4 regions of the Neorhizobium sp. T6_25 genome follow, and region 4 is predicted to be linked to each of the others. Evidence: predicted binding sites of a transcription regulator. Region 4 holds the regulator's gene; each other region holds the start of a gene.
What was found. The regulator HrcA, encoded in region 4, represses chaperone genes, less so after heat shock. The targets are predictions, from matches to a motif close to GTTAGCACTCNCNNNNNGNGAGTGCTAAC.
Positions count from the first base shown of each region.

Region 1 (2,202 bases), on a different contig from region 4:
CCGAGATGGTACCCACCTGGGCGATCTCGGAATTGTTCGAGATCTTGCGGGCGTTGGACTTCAGTTCCTTGACGACCGCATCGACGGCAATGTCGATTCCGCGCTTCAGATCCATCGGGTTCATGCCGGAAGCGACGGCCTTTGCACCCTCCCTGACGATCGCCTGGGCAAGCACGGTCGCGGTCGTCGTGCCGTCACCGGCCAGATCGTTGGTCTTCGATGCCACTTCCCGCAGCATCTGGGCGCCCATGTTCTCGAACTTGTCGTCCAGTTCGATTTCCTTGGCGACCGATACGCCGTCCTTGGTGATGCGGGGCGCCCCGAATGACTTGTCGATCACGACGTTGCGGCCCTTCGGCCCAAGCGTCACCTTCACGGCATTGGCCAGAATATCGACCCCATGCAGCATGCGTTCACGGGCATCGGTATTGAACTTGACTTCTTTCGCAGCCATTTTTCACTCCTCGATTAGGCAGCTTGCTTGACTGATGGATGGTGTTCTCAGGCGGCTTTCTTCTGCTCGGCCCGGGCCTCGATAATGCCCATAACGTCGCTTTCCTTCATGATCAGCAGGTCCTCGCCGTTGATCTTGATCTCGGTGCCGGACCACTTGCCGAACAGGATTCGGTCGCCAACCTTGACGTCGAGCGCCTGGACCTGCCCGGCGTCGTTGCGGGCGCCAGGGCCGACGGCGATGACCTCGCCTTCCTGCGGCTTTTCCTTGGCAGTGTCGGGAATAATGATGCCACCCTTGGTCTTTTCTTCCGATTCGACCCGGCGGACGAGAATGCGATCATGAAGCGGTCGGAACGACATGTTTTCCTCCAATGGACAAACAGTGATGACGTTGTTCCCCTGACCGGACCGGATGCCAGTCCGGGCGGGTGCAAAACCTCGCACGAGCATTTTGCGCGACATGATCTGGTTTTCCGGTTTTTCGATTTCAAGAGGGCGAAGACGAAAAATCAGCACTTCGTGCGGGTGGCTGCTAAGATCCTGATAAGGAACGGAAATCAGAGCCGGGCGTTTAGGAATCGGTCGATGACCTGTAAAAGATCAGGCCAATTTTCGAAAGTCATTGAACGGAGATGAAGCATGCAATTTTCATCGGATCTGGAGCGGCAGCTGAACGGCTACGGTCTCACGACGGCGCATATTCTCTACCACATTCCAGACTTCGAATCCGTCCTGCAAACCTATGTCTGGCAGGATTACGATCTGGCGCCGGGATTTCCCGAGATGCAGAAATTTCTGGATTTCTGGCAGGCCAATCTAGACGGGCCACTGCATTCCGTTCGTTTTGCCCATCAGCGCCTGATCGGACCGAATGAGTGGCGTCGGGTCGAAGGCGAGTTCCAGCTGCACTGAGACTTGACCGTTTCCGTCCTGCTTGCAGCGCCTAGAAAAGCCCCGACATCAGCCGCCTGTAGTCCTCTTCGGGCGGGCCGTAGGCGTCGTGCGCGAATTCCTCCATTGCAGGCCTGTCCCGGATGGTGATCATCCCTCGCTGCGAGCGGATGAACAAATTGCCCTCAAGGATGTGCAGTGAACTGGTCACGCTGGGGCGCCGTACGGCCAGCATCAGAGAAATGAAGTCGTGGGTAAGGGGTATCTCATTTCCCATCGATCGGTCGTGGCACATCAGCAGCCAGCGGGCCAGCCGTTCATCCACGCCATGGACAGCGTTCGACAATGCGGTATAGGCCACCTGAGCCGTGAACGCTTCGACGGCGCGCAACATGAGCTTTGCAAAGTTCGTGTTTTCCTCTTGGAGGCTGACGAACTGTGGAAGCGTCATCCTATAGGCCTCGCCTGCCACCTGCATGTTGCAGTCGAACAGATTGACGCTGCTTCCCATGGCCGCGGACGTTGGGAAGAACCCTTCGTTGCCGAATATGCCCGCTTCGGTCCTTTGTCCTTCCGGTGAAACGGCAACCATCGACGCAATGCCGTCCGTGGGGAAATAGACATGTTCGATGTGTTCATGGCGCGTGCCCATTGGGGTGCGGCGCGGCAGATCGATATGCTCCAGATAGTGTTTTACCTGCTCGAAGTCGGTACTTGGCAGCGATGCAAGGAGCTTGTTGCGCATGGATGTTTGAGAAATTGCCGTCATGGTTCTCTTGGCCGGTGTTGGGCAAGAGTAGCCACTCTCAATCGTCTACGCCCTGAGAATTCACCAGACGATATTGGCAGTATACA
Region 1 is NZ_PVBL01000001.1:273,303-275,504, reverse strand. Features, by position in the region: gene groL (chaperonin GroEL) at 1-454, opposite strand, end outside; gene groES (co-chaperone GroES) at 502-816, opposite strand; gene C5L10_RS01240 (usg protein) at 1,096-1,368, shown strand; gene C5L10_RS01235 (Crp/Fnr family transcriptional regulator) at 1,400-2,116, opposite strand.
Region 1: a site for HrcA is predicted at 965-993, ahead of groES (co-chaperone GroES). Genes of this name have one in related genera too.

Region 2 (2,202 bases), on a different contig from region 4:
TTCGTTGCCGACCTTCTGCATCGCGTCGGCGATATACTGGCCGATTTCCTTCTCGCCATTGGCCGAGATGGTGCCGACCTGGGCAATCTCTTCCGATGTGTTGATCTTCTTGGCCTTGGCAAGCAGGTCTTTCACGACGGCGGTAACGGCGAGGTCGATGCCGCGCTTCAGGTCCATCGGGTTCATGCCGGCTGCAACGGCCTTGCCGCCCTCGCGAACGATAGCCTGGGCAAGAACGGTCGCGGTCGTGGTGCCGTCGCCGGCGATGTCGTTGGTCTTCGACGCGACTTCGCGGACCATCTGGGCGCCCATGTTCTCGAACTTGTCGTCAAGTTCGATTTCCTTGGCGACGGTGACGCCGTCCTTGGTGATCCGCGGTGCGCCGTACGATTTGTCGATCACGACGTTGCGGCCCTTCGGACCGAGCGTCACCTTCACTGCGTCGGCAAGAATATCGACGCCGCGCAGCAGCTTTTCGCGTGCATCACGGCCGAATTTGATCTGTTTGGCAGACATGGAAAAACTCCCGGGCCGTTGGCCCCATGGTCTTCGTCAAAAGGAAATAAGGAAGCGGCCGAAGATCAGGCGATGACGCCCATGACGTCTGCTTCCTTCATGATCAACAGGTCTTCGCCATTGAACTTGATCTCGGTGCCGGACCACTTGCCGAACAGGATGCGATCGCCTGCCTTGACATCGAGGGGAACGATCTTGCCGCTCTCGTCGCGGGTGCCGGTGCCGACGGCGACGATCTCGCCTTCCTGCGGCTTTTCCTTGGCGGTGTCGGGAATGATGATGCCGCCCTTGGTTTTGGCTTCAGCCTCGATACGACGCACGACGACGCGGTCGTGCAACGGCCGAAAATTGGTATTGTTCATTTTGGGTTCCTTAGCGAGAGCGCAGCCCAATGGCGGGTTCCCGATCGGATATCCTTAGCACTCTTATGCTGAGAGTGCTAGCACCATTCGTGCCTCCGCGGCGACGCTGGCTCTCTTCGCCTGAGGATGGGCGGCCGACATCGAGGACCGCCAGCGGGTCACTGCCGCACGTCTAGCAGAAGCCATTGAGCTTGAGGATCTTATGGGCGTCGATCGACGCCTGAAGCTGATCCTCCGAGTTGCGCTCGCCGTGGTTCGCATCCGGATGATGCATCTTGAGCCTTTGCTTATAGCGGCTTCTGATCTCCTCCGGCGTTGCATCCGGCGAAAGGCCAAGCGTCTCGAAAGCCTTGGCTTCCAGCACCTTGAGCTTGCGTCGCTGAAGATCCACGTTTGCGGCCTGGCGTTGTGCAGCGCTTTTGCGTGCGTTCGTCGCCTTTGCGGAACCGGAGCGGGCCATGGAGGGGAGCGGCATCTCCGAGGCTTTTTTGATGCCGGTGCCCCAGGTCGGGCGGCTGCCGCTTGCCGCTTCCCTCTGATAGCGCGCGATCAAAGGGTCGGAGAGATTTGGCGCAAAGTTATAACCTTTGCTGTATTCCTTTACGTGCTCAGGACAGAACAGCAGATAAAGCCCTTCGGCATCCCGCCCGACAGGTGCGCGATGAGTGCCACCCTTTTCGCATCCGTCCCATTGGCATTTCGGATGGTTGGGTTCGTGGTGCGGAGCCGGTTTTTTGCGGATCGACCGTAGGCCGACAAATATCTTTGAATCAGACGTCATCGCGCCTTATATGGCGGTACTGCGTCAGCAGGCAAGGATTATGGACGGGTCAACCGCAGACCAGTCCGTTGTGCCACAGTTCCGCTCTCAGCCGAACGGGCCGAGGTCACCCGTGAGAGCCTTTTCGCTAAGTTGCTGGGCTAGGAATGCAAATCCACCGGGACCTCAAAACTAAAAGTTGACATATGGGCGGGTAACCTCTATTTACGGTTTATCGATCTTTTGCTTGCTGAACTTTGGTTACCGCGCGATTGGCACCGCGCCTGACGAACTTCCCTTTCAAAATCAATCGCTATCACCATCCGCAGGGCTTTCGCTCTGGGGTCAGTCACTCAATCTTGCTTTGAAAGGGTTCATCATCATGACCACAGGCACAGTTAAATGGTTCAATTCCACCAAGGGCTTCGGCTTTATCCAGCCTGACAATGGCGGCGCTGATGCGTTCGTACACATTTCTGCCGTCGAGCGCGCCGGAATGCGGGAAATCGTCGAGGGCCAGAAAATCGGCTACGAACTCGAGCGCGACGCAAAGTCCGGCAAGAT
Region 2 is NZ_PVBL01000001.1:120,417-122,618, reverse strand. Features, by position in the region: gene groL (chaperonin GroEL) at 1-516, opposite strand, end outside; gene groES (co-chaperone GroES) at 582-878, opposite strand; gene C5L10_RS00560 (J domain-containing protein) at 1,051-1,659, opposite strand; gene C5L10_RS00555 (cold-shock protein) at 2,021-2,202, shown strand, end outside.
Region 2: a site for HrcA is predicted at 932-960, ahead of groES (co-chaperone GroES). Genes of this name have one in related genera too.

Region 3 (2,202 bases), on a different contig from region 4:
GCGCCGCGCACGTCGGTCGGCATGCCGTCGCCGATCGCCAGCACCCGGTTCATCGGGAAATCGCCGCGCACTTCGCGGGCAGCTTCGATCGTCGCCTCGTAGATCGGACGGTGCGGCTTGCCGGCAACGCGGGTCTTGCCGCCGAACTCTTCGTAATAGGCCGCCACCGCCCCGGCGCAGGGGATGATCTTGTGGCCGCGCTCGACAACGAGATCCGGGTTGGCGCAGATGAAAGGCACGTCACGCTTGGCAAACGCCGCCAGCATGTCGGTATAATCTTCCGGGACTTCCTTCTCGTCGTCGAAGAAACCGGTGCAGACGATGCATTCGGCTTCGTCGGCAGAGACCACCTCGACGCCGAGCCCGTCAAACAGGTTGAGGTCGCGTTCGGGACCGATGAGGAAGACCTTTTTCGGGCCGTCGACGATCAGGTGCTGGGTAACGTCGCCGGACGTGACGATCCGGTCATAGGTGCCGTCTGGCACGCCGAGCGTGCGCATCTGCTCGATGACGCCGGGTGCCGTGCGCGGCGAATTGGTGATCAGCACGACGGTGGCACCGGCTTCGCGGGCCGCGGCGAGCGCCCGGCAGGAATGCTGGAAAGCCTCGACACCGTTGTGAACCACACCCCAGACGTCCGAAAGGACCACGTCGTAGTCGCCGATCACTTCGTTCAGATTGCCGATGCGCTTTGCCATGTAACCTTCCCATCTCGCAAGTCCCGGGTCACATGACAAACCCGGTTAAGGATTACAAGAGATATTCGGGAGAAAAGCCGCGACGGCATCGGCGATGTCAGCGGGGTAACTTCCCCCACTTCGTCCCTAGCCCGCTGCCGTCAACCTGACGGCAAGGCCCACGGCCGCGCTGACGACCAGGACCGGCACCATGCCGATCTTCATGCGTCCGGCGGCGCATTCGCAACTGCATACTGCCCTCAAACGCGCCAGCGCCTTTCTTCCACCAAAGTCCGGTGCAACATGCCGACCTGCCCGGAGAGGTGGCTTAGACCGAAGACCCGATGTGGCCGGTAGCGGCCATCAGTTCCGCCAGGCGCAGGCGTTGCCGAGCATCCGTAATCGTTAAGCGTATTTCCCGTGAGTTTCGAGCCGTTCTGAAAATTTTACGGCCGTTCTTGACTCATCCGCCGGGCACCCTTATCTCGACGCGGCTGGCACTCTCCAAACGGGAGTGCTAACAGCACCGAGATACGGGTTTCCACCCGTCCATGTCATTTGATCGAGGGATTAGACAATGGCAAGCACCAATTTCCGCCCCCTTCACGACCGCGTCGTTGTTCGTCGCGTCGAATCCGAAGCCAAGACCAAGGGCGGCATCATCATTCCTGATACCGCCAAGGAAAAGCCGCAGGAAGGCGAAATCGTCGCCGTCGGCACCGGCACCCGCGACGACAAGGGCAACATCACCGCTCTCGACGTCAAGGCAGGCGACCGCGTCCTGTTCGGCAAGTGGTCCGGCACCGAAGTCAAGCTCGACGGCGAAGACCTTCTGATCATGAAGGAATCCGACATCATGGGCATCATCGGCTGATCTCAGTCGGTTGCTTTCACTGAAATATCGCTGACACCCCTTTTCAGGAGTTCCCAAAATGGCAGCTAAAGAAATCAAGTTTGGCCGCACCGCGCGCGAAAAGATGCTGCGCGGCGTCGACATTCTCGCCGACGCAGTCAAGGTAACGCTCGGCCCGAAGGGCCGCAACGTCATCATCGACAAGTCCTTCGGCGCTCCGCGCATCACCAAGGACGGCGTTTCGGTCGCCAAGGAAATCGAACTTGAAGACAAGTTCGAGAACATGGGCGCCCAGATGGTCCGCGAAGTCGCTTCGAAGACCAACGACATCGCCGGCGACGGCACCACGACGGCTACCGTTCTTGCCCAGGCGATCGTTCGCGAAGGCAACAAGGCCGTTGCCGCCGGCATGAACCCGATGGACCTGAAGCGCGGCATCGACCTCGCAGTGGCAGACGTCGTCAAGGATCTCCAGGCCAAGGCCAAGAAGATCTCGACCTCGGAAGAAGTCGCACAGGTCGGCACGATCTCCGCAAACGGCGACAAGCAGGTCGGTCTCGACATTGCTGAAGCCATGCAGAAGGTCGGCAACGAAGGCGTCATCACGGTTGAAGAAGCCAAGACCGCCGAAACCGAGCTCGAAGTCGTCGAAGGCATGCAGTTCGACCGCGG
Region 3 is NZ_PVBL01000005.1:116,145-118,346, reverse strand. Features, by position in the region: gene C5L10_RS08785 (TIGR01459 family HAD-type hydrolase) at 1-698, opposite strand, end outside; gene groES (co-chaperone GroES) at 1,255-1,551, shown strand; gene groL (chaperonin GroEL) at 1,610-2,202, shown strand, end outside.
Region 3: a site for HrcA is predicted at 1,171-1,199, ahead of groES (co-chaperone GroES). Genes of this name have one in related genera too.

Region 4 (2,202 bases):
GCAGCATGCCGTATTCGGCGGTCACCCAGCCCTTGCCGCTGTTGCGCAGCCACGGCGGCGTCTTTTCTTCCAGGCTCGCGGTGCACAGCACATGGGTGTCGCCGAACTTGACGAGGCAGGAACCTTCGGCATGTTTGGAGAAATTGCGCTCGAACGAGACCTTGCGCATCTGGTTCAACTGTCTGCCTGAAGGCCGCATGCTTCACTCCCTGGATTTCTGTTTTCGCCTTCTACGGCTCCGGCCAAGCTTTTGCAAAGAAAAAGGCCTAATGCGTGTACAGTAGTCGATTGTGGCTGCGGTGATTTTCCCTTTGGAGAAGGGGCGGCGAATGACTATATTTTGTGAAACATCAACGGAACGGTGAAGGTTTAGATGGGATTTTCGGCATCGACGGGTAGGGACAGCGGCTCTGTGCTCGATGACCGTTCGCGCGAAATTTTCCGCCGCATCGTGGAAAGCTATCTGGAGACCGGCGAACCGCTCGGCTCCCGAAATCTTTCCCGCCTGCTGCCCATATCGCTTTCGCCGGCGTCGGTGCGCAATGTGATGAGCGATCTCGAGGAACTCGGGCTCATCTACTCCCCGCATATCAGCGCCGGCCGCCTACCGACCCAGTCGGGGCTTCGCTTTTTCGTCGATGCCTTCATGCAGGTCGGAGACCTCTCCGCCGAGGAGCGTGCCAATATCGACCGGCAGATTCGGGCTGCGGATCGCGATCAGCCGATGGAAAGCCTGATGGCGGAGGCGAGTCGCATGTTGTCGGGCGTCTCGCGCGGCGCCGGGATCGTCATTACCACCAAGAGCGACCCGGTCCTGAAGCACGTCGAGTTCATCCGCCTCGAGCCGACCAAGGCGCTTGCGGTGCTCGTCGGCGATCATAACCAGGTGGAAAATCGTATCATCGAACTTCCGGCCGGCGTGACGTCGTCGCAGCTGACCGAGGCGGCTAATTTCCTCAACGCCCACCTGAGCGGCCAGACGCTTCCGGAACTGCGCGGCCAGCTGAAGACGCTCAAGGATCAGGTGCAAGGCGAGCTCCATGCGCTCTCGCAGGAACTGGTCGAGCGCGGCCTTGCCGTCTGGTCCGGCGACAGCGAGGAAGGCAAGCCGACCCAGCTCATCGTCCGCGGCCGGGCCAATCTGCTCGAAGGCCTGGCGGATGTGGCCGATCTCGATCGCCTGCGGTTGCTTTTCGACGATCTCGAAAAGAAGGACAGCCTGATCGAGATCCTCGATCTCGCCGAGAAGGGACCGGGCGTGCGAATCTTCATAGGCTCGGAAAACAAATTGTTCTCCCTGTCGGGCTCGTCGCTCATCGTCGCGCCCTATCGTGACGGCGAAGACCGGATCGTCGGTGCCGTCGGCGTCATCGGGCCGACGCGGCTCAATTATTCGCGCATCGTGCCGATGGTGGATTACACTGCGCAGCTGCTTGCCAGGCTGTCGCGCTGAATTCGCGACGGAGCCGCCCCAACTTTCCCAGCAAGCCTTGATTTTTTCACTTTAAACCTCGATATCGGGCACAAATCCAAGCCCGTAAATCCAAGCCAAGAATAACCGGAGACCGTCATGACCGACGAAACCAACAAGAACGGACCTGACGCAACTGCCGCGGAGAACACGGTTGAAGCTGTTGCATCTGCTCTTGAGGACGCGGCCAACCAGAAAAATGCCGAGGCGCCTGCCGCCGAACCGGATCCGCTGGAATTGCTGAAAGCCGAAAATAACGAGCTGCGCGACCGCTTCCTGCGGCTGGCAGCCGAAATGGACAACCTGCGCCGCCGCACCGAACGCGAAATCAAGGACGCCAAGTCCTATGCGGCGGCCGGCTTTGCGCGCGATATGCTCGCCGTTTCGGACAACCTGCGCCGGGCGCTGGACGCCGTGCCGACCGAAATGCGCGCCACGGCAGATGCCTCGCTGACCACGCTCCTGGAGGGCGTCGAGATGACCGAGCGCTCCATGCTATCGGCGCTGGAACGCCACGGCGTGAAGAAGATCGATGCGGAGGGCCAGAAGTTCGATCCGAACTTCCACCAGGCCATGTTCGAGATTCCGAACCCTGCTGTTCCGAACAATACCGTCGTTCAGGTCGTCCAGGCCGGTTTCACGATCGGCGAACGCGTGCTGCGCCCCGCCATGGTCGGTGTTGCAAAGGGCGGCCCGAAGGCGGAAGTCTCCGCGGAAGCTGCCGGCGAGAA
Region 4 is NZ_PVBL01000037.1:19,230-21,431, reverse strand. Features, by position in the region: gene rph (ribonuclease PH) at 1-199, opposite strand, end outside; gene hrcA (heat-inducible transcriptional repressor HrcA) at 374-1,453, shown strand; gene grpE (nucleotide exchange factor GrpE) at 1,571-2,202, shown strand, end outside.